4 regions of the Kitasatospora sp. NPDC002551 genome follow, and region 4 is predicted to be linked to each of the others. Evidence: riboswitches for the same ligand, from Rfam matches in the RefSeq annotation. Region 4 holds a riboswitch; each other region holds the start of a gene.
The links. A riboswitch is a leader RNA that binds a small molecule or an ion and turns the genes downstream of it on or off. The one in region 4 is predicted to bind cyclic di-AMP.
Positions count from the first base shown of each region.

Region 1: it holds a riboswitch for cyclic di-AMP, as region 4 does, so the genes downstream of both, ABT093_RS22035 (C40 family peptidase) here and ABT093_RS04020 (M23 family metallopeptidase) in region 4, are expected to answer to the same signal.
Region 2: it holds a riboswitch for cyclic di-AMP, as region 4 does, so the genes downstream of both, ABT093_RS36725 (transglycosylase family protein) here and ABT093_RS04020 (M23 family metallopeptidase) in region 4, are expected to answer to the same signal.
Region 3: it holds a riboswitch for cyclic di-AMP, as region 4 does, so the genes downstream of both, ABT093_RS37165 (transglycosylase family protein) here and ABT093_RS04020 (M23 family metallopeptidase) in region 4, are expected to answer to the same signal.

Region 1 is NZ_JBEOWI010000026.1:35,914-41,715, forward strand. Features, by position in the region: gene ABT093_RS22030 (C40 family peptidase) at 143-1,207, opposite strand; gene ABT093_RS22035 (C40 family peptidase) at 1,458-2,645, opposite strand; cyclic di-AMP (ydaO/yuaA leader) riboswitch at 2,656-2,808, opposite strand; gene ABT093_RS22040 (C40 family peptidase) at 3,155-4,198, opposite strand; gene ABT093_RS22045 (NYN domain-containing protein) at 4,409-5,802, opposite strand, start outside.
Region 2 is NZ_JBEOWI010000076.1:14,860-20,661, reverse strand. Features, by position in the region: gene ABT093_RS36740 (glycoside hydrolase family 13 protein) at 1-65, shown strand, start outside; gene ABT093_RS36735 (LacI family DNA-binding transcriptional regulator) at 91-1,110, shown strand; gene ABT093_RS36730 (hypothetical protein) at 1,204-1,404, opposite strand; gene ABT093_RS36725 (transglycosylase family protein) at 1,553-2,836, opposite strand; cyclic di-AMP (ydaO/yuaA leader) riboswitch at 2,823-2,983, opposite strand; gene ABT093_RS36720 (hypothetical protein) at 3,370-5,490, shown strand; gene ABT093_RS36715 (hypothetical protein) at 5,551-5,802, opposite strand, start outside.
Region 3 is NZ_JBEOWI010000079.1:20,678-26,479, reverse strand. Features, by position in the region: gene ABT093_RS37180 (DUF501 domain-containing protein) at 1-428, opposite strand, end outside; gene ABT093_RS37175 (FtsB family cell division protein) at 400-900, opposite strand; gene eno (phosphopyruvate hydratase) at 1,050-2,336, opposite strand; gene ABT093_RS37165 (transglycosylase family protein) at 2,591-3,538, opposite strand; cyclic di-AMP (ydaO/yuaA leader) riboswitch at 3,544-3,692, opposite strand; gene ABT093_RS37160 (cytochrome P450 family protein) at 3,924-5,225, opposite strand; gene ABT093_RS37155 (SDR family NAD(P)-dependent oxidoreductase) at 5,446-5,802, shown strand, end outside.
Region 4 is NZ_JBEOWI010000003.1:24,098-29,899, forward strand. Features, by position in the region: gene ABT093_RS04010 (hypothetical protein) at 1-312, shown strand, start outside; gene ABT093_RS04015 (hypothetical protein) at 495-941, shown strand; gene ABT093_RS04020 (M23 family metallopeptidase) at 1,018-1,887, opposite strand; cyclic di-AMP (ydaO/yuaA leader) riboswitch at 1,900-2,068, opposite strand; gene ABT093_RS04025 (YiaA/YiaB family inner membrane protein) at 2,315-2,605, shown strand; gene ABT093_RS04030 (alpha/beta fold hydrolase) at 2,725-3,552, shown strand; gene ABT093_RS04035 (TetR/AcrR family transcriptional regulator) at 3,642-4,211, shown strand; tRNA gene ABT093_RS04040 (tRNA-Ile) at 4,300-4,373, opposite strand; gene ABT093_RS04045 (SpoIIE family protein phosphatase) at 4,568-5,802, shown strand, end outside.

The sequences.
Region 1 (5,802 bases), on a different contig from region 4:
ACGCCGACGTGCTCGTCCGAGGCCGCGGCGGCGGGCCGCGCCGGGGCGGCCCCGGGCAGCGACAGCTGGGCCAGTCCGCCGGCCGCGAGCAGCAGGGCGGTGCGCCGGGACGGCCCGCGGCCGGCGGCGGTGTCCAGGCGGCTCAGAGCCGGATCACCCCCGAGACCGGCATCGCGGTGACGCTCTCGTAGCGGACCTTGGCACCCGGGTAGGGGGCGTGCACGATCACCCCGCCGCCGGCGTACATCCCGACGTGGTGCATGTCCCGGTAGAAGATCACCAGGTCCCCCGGCCGCGCTTCGGAGAGGCCGACCCGCTGCCCGGCGCGCGCCTGGGCCTGCGAGGTGCGCGGCAGGGTCACTCCCGCCTGCCGCCAGCTCCAGTACATCAGACCGGAGCAGTCGAACGCCTTGGGCCCGGTGGATCCGTACACGTAGGGCGAGCCGATCATCCGCACCGCGGCGGCCAGCGCGGCGGCGCCGCGTTCGGAGGCCGGCGGGGTGCTGCCGAGGTCCAGCCGGTCGGTGCCGCGGGTGGCGCGCTGCTCCGCCTCCCGGGCGTCCTGGGCGGCGAGCCGGGCGCGCTCGGCGGCGCCGAGGCTGTTGAGCAGCCGCTGCGCCTTGGCGAGCCGCTGCTGGACCTCCTGCTTGCTCTCGGCCAGCGCCCTGCGGATCTCCTCCAGCTCGGCGAGCTTGGCGGTGGTCTCGGCCCGGCGCTGGTCGAGCACCCGCTGACGGCCCAGCAGCTCGTGCAGGGTCTCATTCTGCCGCACGGCGGCCTGGTCCAGGGTGCGGGCCCGGGTGAGGTAGCCCTCGGGGTCGGTGGAGAGCATCAGCTGGACGGTCTGCGCCATCCCGCCGCCGCGGTACTCGGCGCCGGCCACGGTGGCGAGGTCGCCGCGCAGCCGGTTCAGCTCGTCCTGGGCGAGGGCGACCTGCTGCTGCAGCGTGCCGGTCTCGCGCTGGAGCCTCTGCTGGGCCTCCTGGGCGGCGTTGAACCGCTCGGAGGCCTGCTCGGCCTCGTCGTAGAGCTGCTCCACCTGCGCCTTGACGTCCTTGCGGTCGGCCGGGGCGTCCGGCGAGCCGGGCGCGGCCCGGGCGCTGCCTGCGGCCGCCACACCCAGCGCGGTGGTCGCCGCCGCGGTGAGCACCAGCGCCCGGGCGAACGCGTGCGCACCTGACAGCGGGGAACGGCGGTGCACGGCCATGCGACGTCGGCTCCGATCCTGGGCCCGGCCCGCCGCCGCACCGGAGCGGGCGGCTGTCGAAGCGGGCGTCCGGTGGCAGACGTTAGCGAGTCAGGGCAACCGATTCCAAACCCCTCCGAACCCGAATATTCGGACACTGATCGGACATCAGATCGGTTCGCGGACCGAGCGTCCCGGCGGGGCCGGGAAAAGCCGCAGGCCCGGCCTCCCTCGGGGGAGACCGGGCCTGACGGGGCGTTCCGACCGTCGGTCAGAGGCGCACGATGGTGTTGACCGGCATGTTGGACGCCGACTCGTAGCGGACCGACGCGCCCGGCTTCGGGGCGTGGATGACCTGGCCACCGCCCACGTAGATGCCCACGTGGTGGCGGTCGCCGTAGAAGATCACCAGGTCGCCGGGCTGGGCCTTGGAGATGTCCGAACCGATCTGGGTGCCGGCGGTGGCCTGCGCCTGCGAGGTGCGCGGCAGCGACACACCCGCCTGGGCGTACGCCCAGCCGGTGAGGCCCGAGCAGTCGAAGGAGTTGGGGCCGGTGGCGCCGTAGACGTACGGGGCGCCGAGCTTGCTCTCGGCGGCCGCGATCGCGGCGGCACCGCGCGAGCTGTTGGCGGCCGGCGCGGCCGGCGCGGCCGGCTTGGACGCCGCGGCGGCCGGGGCCGAGGCCGGGGCCGAGGAGGGCGCGGACTGCGCGCTCAGGTTGCTGCGGTTGGTGTCGCGGGAGGCGCGCTCGGCGTCGGCCTTCTCCTTGGCGGCCTTGGCGGCCTCGGCCTTGGCGGCGTCCGCCTTCGCCTTGGCCTCGGCGGCGGCCTTCTCCTCGGCGGCGCGGATGGCCTGGCGCTCCTGCTCGGTGAGCGTGTTGAGCAGGTCCTGGGCCTTCTGCAGCTTGCCCTGGACCTCCTCCTTGGAGGTCTTCAGCTGCTGGGTGGTGGACTCCAGCTCGGCGAGCTTGGTCTGGGTCTCGGTGCGGTCCTGGTCGAGCCTGCGCTGCTGCTCCTGGAGCTCCTTCAGCGCGCCGGACTGGGTCGAACCGGCCTGGTTCAGGGCGTCGGCCTGGTTGAGGAAGTTGTCCGGGCTGGCGGAGAGCATCAGCTGGACGGTCTGCGATATGCCGCCGGTGCGGTACTGCTCACCGGCGATCTCGGCGAGGCCGCCCTGCGCCTCGATCACCACGGCCTGCTGACGGGCCACCTTGTCCTGCAGCTCGGCGACCTGCTTCTGCAGCTCCTGCTGCTTGGCCTGGGCCCCGTTGTACTTCTCGGTGGCGACCTCGGCCTGCTCGTTGAGCTGGTCGACCTGCTCCTTGACCTGGTCCTTGGTCGGCGCAGGGTCGGCGTGGGCGCCGGACTGCGCGGACAGGGCAACGGCAGCGGCGGCGACACCGGTCAGGATCGAGACACGGGCGCGGCCGGCGGGCTTGGGACGACGATGGGACGCCACGAAGGCGGACTCCTTCTTCCTCATCCGCCTACCGGGTGAGCTGACGGGTTCGGGCGGAAGCGTGCCCTACGACGCCTCACCCGCCGCTCGCGCGGCCGGCCTGGCGCCGATTCACCCCGGAGGAACGTGGTTCCCCGGCTCCGTTCCACAGCGGACCCCGGACTGCGGGGCCCTCGTTCGGACGGGCTACCCGAAGCCCCGTCCCGCTGCTTCGCGAACTCGGCGGCGAACCCCGCCGCCACCCAGGCTGGGTGATCGACTGTGCGTGGTTCGAGGCACGACCCTAGTAACAGATCCGTGATCCGTTCAAATCCTTGTCAGAAAAAAGCCGGAAGAATGCCCAAGTTCCCTTGTGAATATGACCGAATGTGATCACACCCCCACGGCGGGCTGATCATTGTCCGTCAGATGGTCGAAAGCGCGCTCGAAACGCCGACGCCACCTCCGACCGGAGGTGGCGCTGATCACAGGAGCCCCAGCGGGCCCCTCGGGCGTGTCGTGGCGACCCGTCAGACCCGGCGGATCGTGTTGATCTTCATGGCGTCGGCCTTCATCACCTTCACCACGTCACCGGTGCGCGGCGCGTGGACCACCATGCCGTTGCCGATGTACATGCCGACGTGGCTGCGGTCGTCCCGGTAGATGACCAGGTCGCCCGGCTGGGCCTCGGACAGGGACGGCACCCGGGTGCCGTAGTTGCCCTGCGCCTGCGAGGTGCGCGGCAGCGAGACGCCGGCCTTGCCGTACGCCCAGACCATCAGACCGGAGCAGTCGAAGGTGCTCGGGCCGACGTCGCCCCAGCCGTAGGGCGAGCCCTGCTTGCTCATCGCGAGGGCGACCGCGGAGCCCGCCTTGCCGCTCGCCTGCGGCAGGCTGCCCAGGTCGGTGCGCTCGGAACCGCGGGAGGCGCGGTCGGCCTGCTGCTGCGCCGCCTTCAGGGCCGCGCGGTCCGCGGCGCTCAGCGAGTTCAGCAGCTCCTGGGCCTCCCGGAGCTTCTTGTTGACCTCGGCCTTGGTCTGGTTGAGGTCCTTGGTGGTGCTGTCCAGCGAGGCCAGCACGGCGGCCGCCTCGGCCTTCTGCTGGTCGAGCCGGCGCTGCTGCTCCTGCAGGCCCTTGAGCGCCTCGGCCTGGCTGGAGCTGGCCTGCTGCACGCTGGAGGCCTTGTCCAGGTAGCCGGACGGGTCGGAGGTGAGCATCAGCTGGACGGACGGGTCGATGCCGCCGGTGCGGTACTGCTCGCCCGCCACCTCGGCCAGACCGGCCTGCAGCTGGGTCATCTGGTCCTGGCCGCGGGCCACCTGGTCCTGGAGCTGGTCCGCCTGCTTGCGCAGCTGGTCGGCCCGCTCCTTGGCGCCGTTGTACTTCTCGGTGGCCTGCTCGGCCTCCTCCTGCAACTGGTCGATCTGCGCCTTGACGTCGTCCTTCTTCGGCGACGGGCTGGGCGCGGCGTGGGCGGCGACCTGCGCGGAGAGAGCGACCGCGGTCGCAGCGGCAGCGGTGAGCACGGAGACCCGCGCGCGGCTCGGCTGCTTGGGACGGCGGTGGGAGGCCAAGGGACCGGCTCCTTCTTCCAATGGCCTCACCCGAACGGGTGAGAATCCGGAAAATAGGTTTGACGCCAGACCCTAGTGAAGATCCACGTTTCGCGCCACTCCCCCGTTCGCGTGAACGCGAACCGCCCCTCTGACTTCACCGAATTCGCACAACATCGCAATCGGGCCGCTGACCAGCCGTCATACCGACCGGCTCACACCCCGGAAGGGTTACGGGCGGGCCAGCCGGTTGAGCAGCAGCACCGACGCGACGGGGCGCGCGCCGGCCTTCCGCACGCCCTCCGCGACCTCCCGGTCGGTGGAGACCACCACCACCGGGCGCCCCTGCGGCTCGGCCCGGACCAGCCGGCGGATCAGCTCGTCCGCCGTCTCCCCGGTCCGGCTGAACCGCACCCGCACGCCGCGCGGAGGCGCCATGATCACCGGTACGTCCAGGTCCTGACCGTCGAACACACAGGTGACTTCCGCCTGGGTGCGCTGCGCCAGCATCGCCAGCCCGCCCAGCAGCCGGATCCGCTGCTGCTCCAGCGGCAGCGTCGGATAGCCGGTCTTGGTCACGTTGTAGCCGTCCACCACCAGATGGACCTGCGGGATCGCCAGCAGCTGGTCCAGCAGCGCCGGATCGTCCTCGGCCAGGCCCCGGCGCGCCACGTCGTGCGGCGAGGCCGAGCCCGGCACCACGGCCTCCACCAGGTCCGCCGGGCGGATCTGGGACACCGGCAGCGCCAGCTCCCGCTGCAGCCCCTGCGCCGACTGCAGCACGGTGTCCAGCAGCAGCCGCAGCCGCATGTCCTCGACGCTGCGCCCCTCGCGGGCCGAGCGGCGGCCCTGCTCGGCGGCGTTCTCCAGCTCCGTGACCCGGTGCCGGAGCCGGCGCGCCTCGCTCTCCGCCGCGCTCCGCTCGGCCGCCGCCTGCGCCCGGGCCGCCTCCAGTTCGGCGGCCAGCTTGCGGGCCTGCGCCTGCGCGCGGCGGGTGTCGCTCTCCAGCGACCGCAGTCTGCGGCGCAGCGAGTCCGCCTCCCGGCGGACCTCCTCCGACTCGGTCCGCTGGCGCTCCAGGTCCGCCCGCGCCGCGGAGCGCACCTCGGCCAGCTCGCCCTGCAGCTTCTCGACCAGCCGGGCCGCCTCGGCCGCCGCGCCCTCGGCGCCCGCCCGCTCGGCCTCCTCGCCGGCCTCCGCCACCAGCCGGCTCCACCCGGCGGAGCGCACCAGATAGGCGGCGGCCGCCACGTCCATCGGGTCGGCGGCGCCCGGCACGGTGCCCGACTCCAGCGCCCTGACCAGGTCCGGCTGGCCCAGCCGCAGCCGCTCCGCTATCCGCGAGCGGAAGGCCGGCTCCGCCTCCAGGGCGGCCGCCAGCGCGGTCGCCGCGTACTTGGCCCGGCGGGCGGGGGTGAACTTGGCGTACTGACGCAGCGACTGGGGCAGTTCCGCGAGCGGCAGCCCGCCGAGCGCGTCGGAGGCGAGCCCCACCACGCGCCGGCGCACGCCCTCGGGCAGCGGCCGGTCCAGCGTCTCGGCGCCGCCCGCCGCGCCGTTCCCGGCGTCCCTGGTGCCCCCGGCGTCCCGGACCGAACCGTCGACGGCTGCCGCCGGATCGTCAC
Region 2 (5,802 bases), on a different contig from region 4:
ACCCGGTGGTGGCGGACGGCGAGGCGGTGCTCGCCGCGGACAGCACCGACTGGTGGGAGGTCTGACGTGGTTGCAATAGGCTCTGGGATCGTGACTACGGCGCGACTCTCAGACATCGCGGCGCAGGCGGGGGTCAGCGAAGCCACCGTCTCCCGCGTGCTCAACGGCAAGGCCAACGTCTCGGCCGCCACCCGGCAGACCGTGCTGGCGGCCCTGGACGTGCTCGGCTACGAGCGGCCGACCCGGCTGCGCCGGCGCAGCGCGGGCCTGATCGGGCTGATCACGCCGGAGCTGAGCAACCCGATCTTCCCGGCGCTGGCCCAGGTGATCGAGCAGGTGCTGAGCCGGCACGGCTACACGCCGGTGCTCTGCACCCAGACGCCGGGCGGCTCCACCGAGGACGAACTGGTGGAGATGCTGGTCGACCGGGGCGTGGCGGGCATCGTCTTCGTCTCCGGCCTGCACGCGGACTCCACCGCCGACCACGACCGCTACGCCCGGCTGGCCGGGCGCGGGGTGCCGTTCGTGCTGATCAACGGCTACAGCGAGCGGATCGACGCGCCGTTCATCTCGCCGGACGACCGGGCCGCGATGTGGATGGCCGTCCAGCACCTCGCCGAACTCGGCCACGAGCGGATCGGCCTGGCGGTCGGCCAGCAGCGGTACGTGCCGGTGCTGCGCAAGATCGAGGGCTTCACCGCGGCCATGCGGGAGGTGCTCGGGCGCAGCCGGGAGGAGGCCGAGGCACTCGTCCACCACACGCTGTTCAGCGTGGAGGGCGGGCACGCGGCGGCCGGGGCGCTGCTCGACAAGGGCTGCACGGCGATCGTCTGCGGCAGCGACATGATGGCGCTCGGCGCGATACGGGCGGTCCGGCAGCGGGGCCTGGCGGTGCCGCAGGACATCTCGGTGGTCGGATTCGACGACTCGCCGCTGATCGCCTTCACCGAGCCGCCGCTGACCACCGTGCGCCAGCCGGTGGAGGCGATGGCCACCGCGGCGGTGGACGCGCTGCTGGAGGAGGTCGGCGGCAACGCCGCGCAGCGCGGGGAGTTCATGTTCCAGCCGGAGCTGGTGATGCGCGGCTCGACCGGCGCCCGCGCGCGCTGAGCAGCCGTGTACTGAGCGGCCCGTGCGCCGATCAGGGTGCCGAAGGGGCCCGGGAGCGGATGTGCTCCCGGGCCCCTTCGGCGTTGCGGCCGCTCAGCCCTCCTGGGCGACCGGGCGGTCCTGGGTGACCCGGTGGCCGTCGGCGGCGTCGCCGGTGCGGGTCTCGGTGCGCCGGCCCCGCTCCAGGTAGTCGCGGAGGATCAGTTCGACGGCGTCCTGCGGGTTCCTGGTGCCGGACAGCATCATCGCGTCGATCGCGAGGTTGGCGTCGAGCGTGACGGTGACCTGGGCCATGGTGACTCCTCCTCGGGTGCAGGGCAGCAGCATGCCCGGTGCGGCCCCGGTTTGACCATGGCCGCTCTTCGCGCGCCCGCGTCCGGGCATGCCGCGGCCCCCGGGGAGGAGCGACCGGACTCTCCCCGGGGGCCGCGGCGTGACGGGATCAGACCCGGCCGGCGAAGTCCGGCGCCCAGTTGGCGACGGTCTGCGTCCGCACGCCCGAGCTCGGGTTGGCGGCCTCGACGTACTTGCCGTCGCCGATGTACAGCGCGACGTGGTAGACGCCGGAGTCCTTGCCGTTGTTGGACCAGAACAGCAGGTCGCCCGGCTTGAGGGCGTCCAGCGAGACGTGGGTGGACGCGGCGGCCTGGTCGGCGGCGACGCGCGGGACGGAGATGCCCGCGGCGCGCAGCGCGGCCTGGGTCAGGCCGGAGCAGTCCCAGCCGCCGTTGCCGGTGCCGCCGTAGACGTAGGCCTGGCCGACCTTCGACTGGGCGAAGGCGACGGCGGCGGCCATGCTGCCGGTGGCCGTCGGGGCCGGCGCCGGGGTCTCGGCCTGCGCGGCGGGCTTGTTCGCCGGCTTGGTGGCCGGGGTCTGGGCCTGGGTCTGGGTCTGCGCGGACGGAGCCCGGGTGTCGCCCTGGGCGCGGTTGAACCAGTCGAAGCCCTGGCCCTGGGCACGGTCGCCCAGGCTCAGCCGCTGGCCCGGGTAGATGGCGTGCGGGCCGTCGGTCAGGGTGGCGCGGTTGAGCTCGTACAGGCGCTGCCAGCCGCCCTGGACGTGCTGCTCGTCGGCGATGGTGGACAGCCAGTCGCCGGCGGCCACGGTGTAGGCCTCGGAGGCCTGCTGGCCGCTCTGCTGACGCCACTGCCGGTCGCTCTGGCGCTGCTCGGCGGCGGGGGCGGTGCCGGGCGCGGTGGTGGCGGCCTGCGGCTGCGCGGCGGGCTTGCCCGCCGGCTTGGCGGCCGGGGCCTGCGCGGCGGGGGTCTGCGCGGCCGGGGCCTGGGTGGCCGGCTTGGCGGCGGCGGAGGTGTCCACCGCGGCCGGGGTGCCGCCCTTGGTCAGACCGGCCTTGACCGAGCAGACCGGCCAGGCGCCGGGGCCCTGCACGGCCAGGACCTTCTCGGCGATCGCGATCTGCTGGTCCTTGGTGGCGAGGTCGGCGCGCGCGGCGTACGCGGTGCCGCCGAACCCGGACCAGGTGGAGTTGGTGAACTGGAGGCCACCGTAGAAGCCGTTGCCGGTGTTGATGCTCCAGTTGCCGCCGCTCTCGCACTGGGCCACCTTGTCCCAGGTGGCGACGGAGGCGGCCGAGGCGGTGCCGGCGGTCAGGCCGGGGACGGTGAGGCCGATGCCCGCGACGCCGAGGGCGGCGATCGCGCGACGGGTACGGCCGGACAGTCGGGTGCCGTTGGTGGGCAGCATGAAGACGTGGTCCTCTCCCACGCCTGCGAGGTGAGCTGTCGGATTCGGGCCGGAGTTGCCCGGCCGCGCTGTGGACGCGGCTTCACCCCTAGCCCGGGGCCGGTCCGAGGACCGGTCCTGGGCGAACTACCTGTGGTTCCCCCGCTCCTGCCGTGGTGCATTGCGCTGCCAGCGCGCCCGACGGCAGGACTCGGCGTCGCGGACGTGCTGGGTCCGTGTGGCCACGAACGGGGAGCACGTTAAGCAGAGGCGCGTTCAAACCGCAAACATGTGTGACGCTCGTCACGGTTTGCGAAATCCGTGCTGAGCGGCTGTCCTTCATGATCAGAAATGACCGGTTTTCCGCAACGCCGGTCGTGGCCAACGCAACTGCCTATGCTTCAGAGCGTCGGCGGCGCGCCGGCACCGCCGCAGCCGTCCGGAGAGAGGGCTACGCACCGATGGGCATCGACGAGGAGCCGAACACCCCCCGTCCGGCCGCCCGGCCACGCGGAGCGCATCGCCGGGCAAAGCACCGCAGAGCGGACATCCCGACCGAACCGTCCCGAACTCACTTGACCCGCCGGGCACTACTGCGCTGGCTGGCCGTCGGCACCGCCTTCGCGGCGATCAGCGGCGAGGAGATCCTGCGCCGCTCGCTGACCGGAGAGACCCGGTTGGTCACCCCGGCCGCGGTCATCGGGACCACCCCGACCGAGGCCGCCGGCCCGATGGGCTCCGACGGCGGCCACGGCGCCGCCCCGCCGGACGGCACCGGCCCCCCGGGTACCGGCGCCCCCGAGCAGCCCGCCCCCGCGCCCACCGTCGACCAGGGCGGCCGCCGCTGGTCCGACCGGGCCGGCTGGGGCGGCAGCCCGCCGGGACCGCGCAGCGCGGTGCGGATCACCGACCGGGTCCTGCTCGACACCGACGCCGAGGTCGGCTCCCTGCTGGTCGAGCCGGGCGGCGCGCTCACCTTCGCCGCCGACCGCACCGTCACCCTCGCCGCCGCCGGCAACGTCGAGGTCCGCGGCGCCCTGGCCCTCGCCCCCGACGGCGGCCACGTCCACACCCTGCGCTTCCCCGGCGTCGACGAGAAGCGGTTCCAGGGCGACGGCATGAAGGTGGTCGACACCGACGTCGGCCTCTGGGTCACCGGCGCCGGCTACCTGCGGCTGGACGGCGCCGCCAAGACCGCCTGGGTCCGCGCCGACCGCGAGCTCGGGGCCGGCGACACGGTCGTCAACCTCACCTCCCCGCCGGCCGGCTGGCTGCCCGGCGACGAACTCGCCGTCACCCCGACCGGCCCGCCCGACCAGGAGGGTTTCGCCGCCGGCTACGACCTCGTCACCATCCGGTCCGTCAGCGGAACCACCGTCACCCTGGACGCCCCGCTGCGGTACGCCCACCCCCGGGTCGCCGCCGGAGGGGGCGTCACCGTCGGCGCCGAGGTGCTCAACCTGACCCGCAGCGTCCGGGTCGAGGGCACCGCCTGGGGCCGCACCCACGTCCACCTCACCAGCTCCCGCCGGGCCGACGTGCGGCACGCCGCGCTGCGCTGGGTCGGCCCGCGCGCCGACACCAGGGAGACCTGGAAGGGACCGGACGGCACCGCCCCGGTCACCGCGCCGGTGCTCGGCCGGTACGGACTGCACTTCCACCGGCTCGGCGACGCCACCCGCGGCACCGTCGTCGAGGGCGTGGTGGTCCGCGACGCCGGCAGCCACGCGTACGTCCCGCACGCCAGCCACGGCATCACCTTCCGCAGCTGCATCAGCCACGAGACCTGGGAGGACGCCTACTGGTGGGACGGTCCGCTGGACACCCGCACCCCCCAGCAGCCGTCCGACGACATCGTCTACGAGTCCTGCGTCGCCTCCCGCACCCTGCTCGAACCCAACCCCCGGGCCTACCGGCTGACCGGCTTCAACCTCGGCGCGGGCACCGGCGGCAAGGCGCTGGACTGCGTGGCGGTCGGCGTGCAGGGGGCGAACGGCGCCTCCGGCTTCGAGTGGCCGGAGAACAGCGAGGGCGTCTGGACCTTTCAGCGCTGCCTGGCCCACAACAACCTGCAGGACGGCATCTTCGTCTGGCTCAACGCCAAGCAGCACCACGTGGTCACCGAGTTCGCCGCGTACCACAACGGCGGCTGGGGCATCGAGCACGGCGCCTACCTCAACGACTTCGACTACACCGCGAGCGTGCTGTACGGCAACGCGGGCGGGGGAGTGGCGCTGCACTCGCTCGGCCGCGACCGGGGCACCGTCTTCGACGGGCTGCTGATCGACGCGGCCGGGAAGAGCGACTTCGCGGTCTCCACCGCGCGGCACGAACTCGCCGGGGAGTCGGTCACCTTCGGCCGCTGCCGGTTCACCGGCTACCGCCGGGCCGGGATCGCCTTCCGCGCCGGGGCCGACGGCAAGCCGGACGACGTGCTGGTGCTGGACTGCGAGTTCGGCGGCAACGAGCTGTGGCTGGACCCGCAGGCCGGTCCGCCCAAGAACGTCCTGCTGCGCCGGGCCGGGTCCACCGAGGTGCTCCAGGTGCGCCGGGCGGGCGAGGAGGGCACCGCCCAGCCGCAGTGGAACGCCGCCGCGGCCGCGGTGCCCACGCTGGCCGGCCAGTCGCGGCCGGTGCAGGTGCCCGCGCTGAAGCTGAAGGACGCCGCCGCGCCCACCACCCGGGTGGGCCGGTAGGGAACGCGAGGAGGGCCCGGGGCGGTGCGTCCGTTCCGGGCCCTTCCGCGTGACGGGGTGCTACTGGGCGGCGTGCCGCCCGCCGGCGCGCGTGCCGTCGGCCTCGTCGGCGTCCGACTCGTCGGCCCCGGCCTCGGGGGCGACGGCCGGCAGCGCGGCCAGGTAGGTGGAGGCGAGCAGCTGGCCCACCGCCTGGTACGCGCCCAGCGGCGCGGCCGACGGGCAGCCGGACTCCTCGGCGGCCGTGGCGAGCAGCTCGGCGTCCGCCTCCGGGCCGATCACCAGCGGGGCCAGCGCCGGGTTCTGGGCGCC
Region 3 (5,802 bases), on a different contig from region 4:
AGCGAGTGGCCGACCAGGACGTGCAGGCACTTGACCCGGTCCGGCATGCCGCCGGCGCTCGGGAAGCCCTCCAGTACCTCGATGGCGTCCCGGCGGGCGATGTAGTCCTCGTGCGCCTTCTGGTACGCCGCGGCCAGCTCCGGGTCCTCGGCGAGCCGGGCGGTCTGCTCCTTCATCACGCCGTCCGCCTCCAGGGTGCCGATCAGCGAGGCGGCCTTGGGGCAGGTCAGGTAGTACAGCGTCGGGAACGGCGTGCCGTCCGGCAGCCGGGGGGCCGTCTCCACGACGTCCGGGTTGCCGCACGGGCAGCGGTGGGCCACGCCGCGCAGGCCGCGCGGGACCCGGCCGAGCTGCGCGGCGATCGCCGCGACGTCCTCGTCGGAGACGGTGGGGTGGTTCTCAGTGGTCATGGGAGGAGCTGTCTCCAGCGGGGGCGGGGGCGGGTGGTGAGGGAGGGGCGGACTGCCCCGGGGCGGCGGGGGCCACCGGTGCGGCGGCGGCAGCGGCGTCCACGGAGTCCCAGACGCTGGCGTACCAGGGCCGGGCCGCCTTCGCCGGACCGGCCGCCGGGCCCTGCGCGGGCGGCGGCGCGCCCAGCGCGGACTTCGCCGCGTCCTGGGCCGCCGGGTCGACCGCGATGTACGGGGTCTCCCCCGGCATCGCGTAGTGCAGCCGGGTGCGGGCCTGCGCCTTGACGTACTCCGGGTCCTGCCAGCGGGCCTTCTCCCGGCGCAGCTGCTCGACCTCCTGCCGGGCGTGCTCGGCCCGGGCGCGCTGCGCCGAGATCTCCGAGCGCTGCGAGACGAACTGCCGCGTCGGGTAGGCCAGGATCGCCACCAGTGAGCAGAGCACCAGCACGAGGACGGTCGCCCGGCTCGTGAACCGAGGCCGGGCGGCCAAGCCCGGGATCCTCCAGCCTGCCATCTGCGGTGTCCCCTCCTGGTCGCGACGGTGCCCCGCCGTCCACCCTACGGGGTGAACGGCGGGGCACCGGTCAGGCGTGCGCTACCGGGCGTCCGGCGATACCGGCCGGGCGCCGCCGGGCGGGCTCAGCCCTCGTGCTTGAACCGCGGGAAGGCGCCGCGGCCGGCGTACTCGGCGGCGTCGTCGAGGATCTCCTCGATGCGCAGCAGCTGGTTGTACTTGGCGACGCGCTCGGAGCGGGCCGGGGCGCCGGTCTTGATCTGGCCGCAGTTGGTGGCGACGGCCAGGTCGGCGATGGTGACGTCCTCGGTCTCGCCGGAGCGGTGCGACATCATGCAGCGGTAGCCGTTGCGCTGGGCCAGCTCGACGGCGTCCAGGGTCTCGGTCAGCGAGCCGATCTGGTTGACCTTCACCAGCAGCGCGTTGGCGGTGCCGGTCTCGATGCCGCGGGCCAGGCGGGCCGGGTTGGTGACGAACAGGTCGTCGCCGACCAGCTGGACCTTGTCGCCCAGCTTCTCGGTCATGGCCTTCCAGCCGTCCCAGTCCGACTCGTCCAGCGGGTCCTCGATGGAGACCAGCGGGTAGGCGGCGACCAGGCCGGCGTAGTACTCGATGAGCTCGGCGGAGGTGAGCGCCTTGCCCTCGAACTGGTAGGCGCCGTCCTCGTAGAACTCGGAGGAGGCGACGTCCAGGGCGAGCGCGACGTCCTTGCCCGGCACGTAGCCGGCCTTCTGGATGGCCTCGACGATGAGGTCCAGGGCCTCGCGGTTGGAGTCCAGGTTCGGGGCGAAGCCGCCCTCGTCGCCCAGGCCGGTCGACAGACCGCGCTCCTTCAGCACGCCCTTGAGGGTGTGGTAGACCTCGACGCCCCAGCGGACGGCCTCGGAGAAGGACTCCGCGCCGATCGGGGCGATCATGAACTCCTGGATGTCGACGTTGGAGTCCGCGTGCGAGCCGCCGTTGAGGATGTTCATCATCGGGACCGGCAGGACGTGCGCGTTCGGGCCGCCCAGGTAGCGGAACAGCGGCAGGTCGCTGGCCTCGGAGGCGGCGTGCGCGACGGCCAGCGAGACGCCCAGGATGGCGTTGGCGCCGAGCGAGGACTTGTCCGGGGTGGCGTCCAGGTCGAGCATGGCCTGGTCGATCAGGCGCTGCTCGGTGGCGTCGTAGCCGACCAGCTCCGGGCCGATCTGCTCGATGACGGCCAGGACGGCCTTCTCCACGCCCTTGCCGAAGTAGCGGTTCTTGTCGCCGTCGCGGAGCTCCAGCGCCTCGAAGGCACCGGTGGAGGCACCCGACGGGACGGCGGCACGGCCGGTGCTGCCGTCGTCGAGGCCGACCTCGACCTCGACCGTGGGGTTGCCGCGCGAGTCGAGAATCTCACGGGCTACGACGACATCGATGGACGGCACGAGGCATCTCCTAGCGGAAGCAGGTTCGGCTGACGGTGGGTGCAGTCGGCCGGACGATTGCGGAGTCGTTACGACCAGAGCCTAACCGCACGGGCTGTCCGGGCCACGTCGACCTCGGCTCCGTCTCAGCGTGTGGCCCGGCTACCCACCGGTAGTTCACCTGGTTGCCCGGCCGGAGAGGTCCGGATGCGGACGAAGGGGGCCCAATCGGCCCCCTCCGTCCGCTCGGCCGGACCTCGCCGGTCGAACGGGTGTCAGCCGAGGGTCAGGACCTGGCCGGGGACGATCAGGTTCGGGTCGGCGCCGATGGTGCCGCGGTTGCCGTCGTACAGGGCGTGCCAGCCGCCGGAGACGCCCTGGCCGGCGGCGATCCCGGCGAGGGTGTCGCCGGAGCGGACGGTGTAGCCCTGGCCGGCCGACTGCTGCGGGGCGGCGGGGGCGCTCTGGGCGGCCTGGCCGGCGTACTGCTGGTAGACGCTCTGGTGGCTGGTCCAGTACCAGGCGCCGTTGCTCTGGTACCAGTACACCTTGGCGTCGGCGTCCCAGCCGGCCTTGCCGGAGAAGGCCGGGGACTGCGGAGCCTGCTGCTGGACCTGCGGGGCCTGCTGCTTGGGCTGCGGCGTCTGCTGCTTGGGCTGCTGCTGGGCGCTCTGCGGCGCGTACTGCCGGGCCTGCGGCTTGGCGGCCTGCTGCTGCGGCTGGGCCTGCGGAGCGGCGGCCGGCTTCGGGGCGGCGGCCTTCGGGGTCTGCTGCTGCGGCTGGGCCTGCGGCTTCGGGGCGGCCGGCTTGGCGTCCGTCGAGGTGTCGACCGCCGCCGGGGCGCCGCCCTTGCTCAGGCCGGCCTTCTTGGAGCAGACCGGCCAGGCGCCCGGGCCCTGCGAGGCGAGGACCTTCTCGGCGACCGCTATCTGCTGCGCCTTCGAGGCCTGGTTGGCCTGCGGCGCGTAGGCGGCGCCGCCGTACGCCTTCCAGGTGCTGGGGGTGAACTGGAGGCCGCCGTAGAAGCCGTTGCCGGTGTTGATGCTCCAGTTGCCGCCGCTCTCGCACTGGGCGACCGCGTCCCAGGTGGAGACCGGGGCGGCGGAGGCGCCGGTGGCGCTCAGGATGGGCATGGCCAGCCCGACGCCGGCGACACCGGCGACGGCGATGGCCTTCTCGGCCTGGGTACGGCGACGGTGACGACCGGTTCCAACGAACAGCATGACGAGGTCCCTCTCCGCACGCCTGCGAGGTGAGCTGTCGGGTTCGGACCGGGAGGTGGCCCGGCCGCGCGGAGGCGGCTTCACCCCTAGCCGTGGGAGACGGCACGAAACCTGGTTCCCCCGCCCCTGCCCAGGGTTCTGGTCGGTTTCCCGTGACGCGGCGGGCAGGACTCGGCGTTCCGCGGACGGGGCCCGCAGCGGCGGGCTCCACGGAGAGTAGACAGATCTTCAGAGCAATCACAAGCTCATATCGTCGATATCACACGAACATCACGTCACGTGATGGATTGCCTACCAACCGAAGCGGTATGTCCGGATTGATGCGGGTTCAGACCCCTGTGAAACACGGTTCGGAGAGCATCCGTCAGCGTGTCGTGGGTGTCCGTCAGGCCTCGCAGGCGCCGCCGGGAACGGCCAGGTCAGGCCTTTTCTCCGGCGTGAATTCCACCGGAAGTTCACGAAGTCCACGCATGATCAGACCACCGCGCCAGCGCAGGTCCCCGGGGTCGGCGGCGAGCCGAAGGTCCGGCAGCCGGGTCAGCAGGGTGGCCAGCGCGGCCCGCCCCTCCAGCCGCGCCAGCGGCGCGCCGATGCAGTAGTGGATGCCGTGCCCGAACCCCAGGTGCGGGTTGTCCGTCCGGGCCAGGTCCAGGGTGTTCTCGTCGGCGAACCGCGCCGGGTCCCGGTCCGCCGCCGCGAGCACCACCAGCACCGGGTCGCCGACCGGGATCTCCACCCCGCCGATGGTCAGCGGACTGGCCGCGAACCGCCAGGTGGCCAGCTCCACCGGCCCGTCGTAGCGCAGCAGTTCCTCGATCCCGGTCTCCAGCAGCGCGCTCTCGCCGCGGCCGACCGACTCCTGGAGCAGGGCGCGCTGCCCCGGGTTGCGCAGCAGCGCGTACACGCCGTTGCCGATCAGGTTGACCGTCGTCTCGAAGCCGGCGAACAGCAGGATGAAGGCCATCGCCGCGGCCTCGTTCTCGGTCAGGTGCTCGCCGTGGTCGCTGGCCCGGATCAGCCCCGAGATCAGGTCGTCGCCGAGGTCCGCCCGCTTGCGGTGGATCAGCTCCGCCAGGTAGGCCCGCATCCGCTTCACCGCGCGCCCCACGCCGCCGCGCTGACCGCTGCCGTGGCCCGGTTTGGTGTGTCGCAGCATCATCCCGGCCCAGTCCCGGAAGTCGTCCTGGTCCTCAGCGGGCACCCCGAGCAGGTCGCAGATCGCGTAGATGGGGAGCGGGAACGCGAACTCGTGGATGAGGTCGGCGGACCCGCGGGCCGCGAAGCCGTCGATCAGCCGGTCGGTCAGCTGCTGCACCCGCGGCTCGAACGCCGCCACCCGGCGCGGCGTGAACGCCTTGGACACCAGCCGGCGCAGCCGGGTGTGGTCCGGCGGGTCGATGTTCAGCAGGTGCGTCATGAGGTCGGCCTGGCGCTCGCCCGGGATGCCGACCCGGCCGGTGCGGTGGGCCTGCTCGCTGTGGTGCACCGGGTTCTTGGAGAGCCGGCTGTCCGCGAGCGCCTGCCGGGCGTCCGCGTACCGGGTGACCAGCCACGCCTCCACCCCGCTCGGCAGGGTGGTCCGGTGCACCGGCTCGTGCTCGCGCAGCCACGCGTACGCGGGGTACGGATCGGCGGCGAACTCCCAGGTGAACAGGGGCGGGCGGGCGGGGTCGGGCTGAGCTGGCATGGGTCGACGGTATCCCGGGCGTGTCCGGGCCACCGCACGGCGTGCGCGCGGCCGTCGGGGCGGCCGTCGGGGCCGCGTCCGAAGCCCGTCGTACACGGCAGGCGTGAGCCTGGTCACCTGAGGGGTAATTCCTGTTGCGGAGGGTCAGGACGTGCCTACGATCCTCCGCAAGATGTCCGTGGGCGCCGGTGCGGAGCCGCCCACAGGGAGGAGCAGGGCCATGCGGGACACCGGTTCGGTCGTCGTGATCGCCGTACTCGACGGCGGGTCGGGGGCTGACCTCGCCCGCCGGCTCACCGCCGCGGGGGCCGCCGGCGTGCTGATCGCCGACCAGCGGGTCGGGATCGCCGAGGACCTCGCCACCGAGCTCGACCGACCGGGCTGCCCGGTCGTCGGCGTCTGCGGGGACGTCCGCCGCCCCAGCGACGTCGCCGCGCTGGTCGACACCACCGAGAAGCACCTCGGCCCGATCGACCTGTTCTGCGTGGCCGGGCCGGGCGGCGAGCGGATCGTCTCGCTCTCCGACCTGCCCGACCACCTCGACCTGGAACGGCTCGCCGAGCTCGTCGCCCTGGTC
Region 4 (5,802 bases):
GGGATGGCCACCGACGGCGCGCGCCGGCTGCTGGAGCAGGGGCTGATGCGGCGCAGCTACCGGAACCTGGCGGAGCTGACGGCGCTGGGCCGGCCGATGCCGGACGAGCTGGCCGGGGACTTCACGGCGTTCGAGGAGGCCGCGGTCCGGGTGGCGCTGGAGCTGGCCGGCGCGTGGACGGTGCCGGGGCTGCCTCGGCTGCTGGTGGAGGAGTTCCCGGAGCTGGCGCCGGAGCCGGGCCAGGAGGAGATCGACGCCTACCTGGCGGGCCTGGAACCGGCGGAGGGGTTCGAGGAGGACGGGGCGGAATAGCGCCGGTCCGGCGGGACCGTGGATTCGAGCCACCGGGCGGTCGATTCCGGCACTCCTCAAGGGATTCGGGGCCGGCCGCGATTGATGGATCGCACGCGGTGGAATCGCTTGGCCATGTGAAGCGTGACATATCACATGCGCTCCACGGTTCCCTTTGCCCGTTCTCGAAGGAGAGAATTCTGATGAATCGTTTCTCCGCCATCCTGGCGGCCGCCACCGCGCTGTCCTCGCTCGGTGTCGCGGGCGCCGCCCAGGCCACCGCGCAGACCACGGGCACGACGGCGACCACCGCGGCCGCCGCGACGAGCACCTGCGCCAACGGCTTCGCCGGTGTCCTCCAGAACCGCGTCTGCGTCACGGTCGACGGCGCCGGCGTGACGGCCGGCGGCTACACGACGCCGACCCCCGGCTGGACGGCGCAGGACGCCTCGTACAGCCTGACCCTCGGCGTCGTCGGCGGCGCGTCGCTCGGCACCGACAGCGGGACCGGCATACTCCCGCCCGGCGGGCGCGGGTTCGGCTACCTCGCGGCCACCGCGCCGTGCGGCTCCACCGTGACGGCCACCCTCGTGACCACCACGTGGGGCTACGGGGCGACCGCGACCGTCACCGCGCCCGTCACCTGCTGATCCCCCCTTGGAAGAACTCCGCCCCGCCGGACGCGATCCGGCGGGGCGGAGCCCTCACAGTGTCCGACGGGAGGCGTCAGGGGGTGACGCCGTGCTGCTCGAACCAGCTCTCCGGGTCGACGGGGGCGCCGCCGCCGGGGCGGACCTCGACGTGCAGGTGGGCGCCGGTGACGTTGCCGGTGGCGCCGACCTTGCCGATCTGCTGGCCGGGGACGACCTTGCCGGAGCCCTTGATGATCGAGGAGAGGTGGCAGTACCAGATCTCGGTGCCGTCGGGCAGGGTCTCGACGATCCGGTAGCCGTAGGCGCCGGCCCAGCCGGCCGAGGTGATGGTGCCCTGGCCGACCGCGTAGACGGGTTCGCCCTGGTCGGCGGCGAAGTCGAGGCCGGTGTGCAGGTGGGCCCAGTAGCGGGCGCTCTGCCCGTAGTGGGCGGAGAGCCGGTAGTCCTTCACCGGCAGCTTGATGGCGGCGAGCTTGGCCTTCTCGGCCTCCTCGGCGGCGCGCCTGGCCTGCTCCTGCTGGGCGATCTGGGCGGCCCGCTTGGCCTCGGCCTCCTGGGCGGCCTGGACGCGGGCGTTCTCCTCGGCCGCGGTGCGCTGGCTGTCGGCCTGCAGCTGGATGCGGGCGGCGAGGGCGAGGCCGGGGTCGGCGGAGAGCGCGACCGGCTGTTCGTCGGGCGCCTCGACCGCCGGCGCGGCGGCCGGGGTGGCGGAGGCGAAGCCGGTGGCGCCCAGTGTGGCGGCGACGGCGGTGACGCCGAGCAGCGGGGCGGTGCCGCGGGTCTGGCGGGGCATCCGGTGCCGGCTGGTCGGGTCGGCCGGCGGGGCGGTCTCGTCGGCGGGGCCGCCGAACGGGCCGTGCCCGGTGTACGGGCCCGGGTGGTCGAGCAGCCGGGTGCCGGTGGAGGAGCCGGACGGATGTGCCGGGGTGTGCGTCGACGCCACGGAGGCGCGCTCCTTTCCTTCCTTCGCGCCTACCGGGTTAGCTGACGGGTTCGGAGCAGGAAGGTCTCCTACGGCTGGGCCTGGACGGGGCCTGACCCGGCCGATTCACCCCAAGGAACGTGGTTCCCCGGCTCCCTGGCCTGCCCGGAGGCCGGCCGGCGGGATTAGGCGACGGCGCACGGTGCCGTCTGGGTACGGCGTTGCGGACCGCGCTGCGTTATCAAACGTTAATCCGAGAGCCCCCCGATTCCAAGCCATCCGTTGGTGACGGCGGGATACGGATCGGGCACCACGCTGCCCGGTGGGCGATTTGGGACGTTTGATGACAACTGACACTACCGAACGTGTCGGGACGTCAACGAACGGCCCCTCACTTGAGTACGCCTACTCATGTGCGGGCGGGCGCGGCGCGGCCATCCTGGCGCCCATGAGCACACCGATGCAGTCCCGCACCACGGCCGCGTACTACATCCAGGCCGTGCTGTCCTTCACCCTCTCCGCCGCCGCCCTCGGCATCGGGATCGCCTTCCTCCCGGTGGAGCCCTGGACCCGGGCGTTCCTCGCCCTCGGCCTGCTCTACACGATCACCTCCACGTTCACCCTGTCCAAGGTGGTCCGGGACCGGCAGGAGACCACCGAGCTGGTGACCCGGGTCGACCAGGCGCGGCTGGACAAGCTGCTGACCGAGCACGACCCGTTCAAGGTCGAGGGCGTCTGAGCCGCCCCGCGGGCGGGCCGGTCGTGCCGGACGCGCCGATAGCTTGACGGCTAAGGCTATTAGCCTTAGCTTTATGGCTATCGGCGCTCCGCCGACGGTCCCGCCCCAGGAGGCTCCCCATGAACGGCACCACCGCTCCCGTCACCCGCCACCTCGACCTGCCCGGCGGCCGGATCGCCTTCGACGACACCGGGCGCGGCGAGGGCGCCCCGGTCGTCCTGCTCCCCGGGATGCTCGACAGCCGGGCCGCGTACCGGCACCTGCGCCCGCTGCTGGCCGCCGCCGGCCGCCGGGTGATCACCATGGACCTGCGCGGCTTCGGCGAGTCCTCGATCCTCTGGGACGACTACTCCCCCGCCGCGATCGCCGGTGACGTCCTCGCCCTGCTGGACCACCTGGGCATCGAGCGGGCCGTGCTGGCGGGCAGCTCCTACACCGGCGCCAGCGTCGTCAGGGCCGCCGGGGACGCCCCCGAGCGGGTCGCCGGGATCGTCCTGATCGACGCCTTCGTCGAGAACGTGCCGGCGGGCGCCCTGCAGCGCCTGGCGGTCGGCGCGATGGGCGCGCTGCTGGTGCGCTCGCCCGCGTTCTGGGGCCTCTACCACCGCAGGATGGCCTACCCGGGCCCCAAGCCGGCCGACCACGAGGAGTACGTGGCCGCGCTGGTCGCCGCGATGCGCACCCCCGGCCGCAGGACCGCCACCCGCGGCTACGTGCGCGGCGACTCGGCGCCCACCGGCTGGACCGCCGCCGTGCGCTGCCCGGCGCTGGTCGTGATGGGCTCGAAGGATCCCGACTTCGGGAAGCCGGAGCTGGTCGCCGACCGGCAGGCCGCCGCGCTGAACGCGCGCAAGGTGATGATCGAGGGGGCGGGACACTACCCGATGGCCGACCACCCGCGGGCCACGGCCGACGCCCTGCTGTCCTTCCTCGCCGGCCTGGCCTGAGCGCCGCCGCCCCCGCCCCGCGCCCGTCCCGCCGTCCCGACCCGCCCGATCCCGTCCCGCACCGCACCGCACCCAGCCAGGAGAACCGCATGCCCCGAGTCGGACTGACCCCCGAGCAGGTCGTCGGCCACGCCCTCGCCCTCATCGACGAGCAGGGCCCCGAGGCCCTCACCCTGGCCGCCGTGGCCGCCCGCGCCGGGGTCGCCACCCCCTCGCTGTACAAGCACGTCAGCGGCGGCCTGGCCGAGCTGCGCCGGCTGGTGGCCGTCCGGGTGACCGAGGAGCTGGCCGACCGGCTCGCCGAGGCGGCGCTCGGCCGCAGCGGGGACGCCGCGGTCGCCGCCGTCCTGCGGGCGTACCACGCGTACGCCACCGAGCGCCCGCACCGCTACGCGGCCCTGCCGCAGGCGCCGCAGCCGGACCAGGACCTGACCGAGGCGGCCGGCCGGCTGGTCGGGGTGATCGTCGCGGTGCTGCGCGGGTACGGACTGGAGGGGTCCGAGGCGATCCACGCCGCCCGCACCTTCCGCTCGCTGGCCCACGGCTTCGCCGCGCTGTCGACCGGCGGCGCCTTCCAGCTCGCCGAGGACCTCGGGCGGACCCAGGACCGCATGATCACCGTGCTGACCGCCGGCCTGCGCGACTGGCCGCGCCCCTGAGCGGCGGCCCGGGGAGGCCCGGTAACCGCGGGGAGCGGGGAACGCCGAAGGGCCCGGAGCGGGATGCTCCGGGCCCTTCGGTGTGGTGTGGGGCTAACAGGACTTGAACCTGTGGCCTCTTCCTTATCAGGGAAGCGCTCTAACCGTCTGAGCTATAGCCCCGTACCGTCCGGCCCGCCTGGCGGCGGACGTCGTACGGAGAAGGGTACCGGACCCGGCGGGGGTCTCCGCACACCGGGCGTCCCCGGAAACTCGGGCGCCCCGGGACCCGCCGTTCTCCCCACGCCTCACCCGCTTAAGAAATAAGGTATTAAGAATTAACTGCCCCATAAGGAACCGGAGAGGCCGGCCGTCCCGTGGACCCGCGCAGCAGCCCCACCGCGCGCAGTGCCATGCGCTGCGTCCGCTTATTGCTCGGCTGCACCAGCGCCGCCGAACTGCTCGGCACCGTGCTCGCCGAGGGCCCGGGCTGGATCACCGGCGAGGGCTCGGCCCTCTATCTGCTGGACGGCGCCGGAATGCTCCGGCTCTCCGCCTCGCACGGCCTGCCCGACTGGGCGCACGAGCGCTACAGCGTGGTCGACCCGGCCAGTGAGCTGCCCGCCGCGATGGCCCTGAAGCTGCGCCGCCCCTATCTGCTGAGCCCCGAACGCACCAGCGTCGACTACCCGAACCGGAACGCCGGGATGGGCACCGGGATGGTCGCCGTCATCACCCTGCCGATGGTGGTCGACGAGCAGCCGATCGGCGTGCTCGCCCTCGCGCTCGCCCACCGGGGCGCCGTCCCGCAGCGCGACCTGGACGTGCTGGAGACCCTGGCGGACGCCTGCGCGCACCGGCTGGCCTACCTGCTGGAGCACGCCGGAGCGCTCACGGCGCCGCGCACCGGGGGCGCCGCGCCGCACGGGGTGCGCCCCGGGCCCCGCGCCGACGGCGACCCGGCCGCCGGCACGGCCCACCCGCTGCTCTCCCTCGCCGTCCGCGCCGCCGGGCACGGCGCCTTCGAGCGCGACCTGGTCACCGGCGAGACCCACTGGGACGCCCAGGCGCTGCGGCTGGTCGGCCGCCCCGCGCCACCGGACGGCGGGCCCGCCCCCGCGCCCGACCTCGACCTGGTCGTCCACCCCGAGGACCTGCCGGACGTCCAGGCCGCGCTCGCCGAGGCGCTCTCCACCGGCGGCCCGTACCGGATCCGCTACCGGGTGCCGCACCGGGGCGGCGGGGTGACCCGGATCGAGGAGACCGGCGAGGTCATGCTGGACGTGCACCGCCGCCCGGTACGGATCTCCGGGCTGATCGCCGACCTCGACCACGGCCGCTCCCCCGAGGAGCGCCCGCCCGCCGGCCGCTGGGGCGGACGCCGCGCGCGCACCGGGGCCGCCGGGAGGAACGCCGGGGCGAACGCCGACGGGGCGGCGGCCGGGGCGTCCGCCGGGGCCCGGTCGGCGCTGCTGCTGGCGCTCACCCGGGCGCTGTCCCGGGCGGTCACCGTCCGGGACGTCACCACGGCCGTGACCGACGTCGCCCGGCCCGCCTTCGGGGCGGCCGGCATCGTGCTGGACCTGGTCGACGAGGGCCGGCTGCTGCCCGT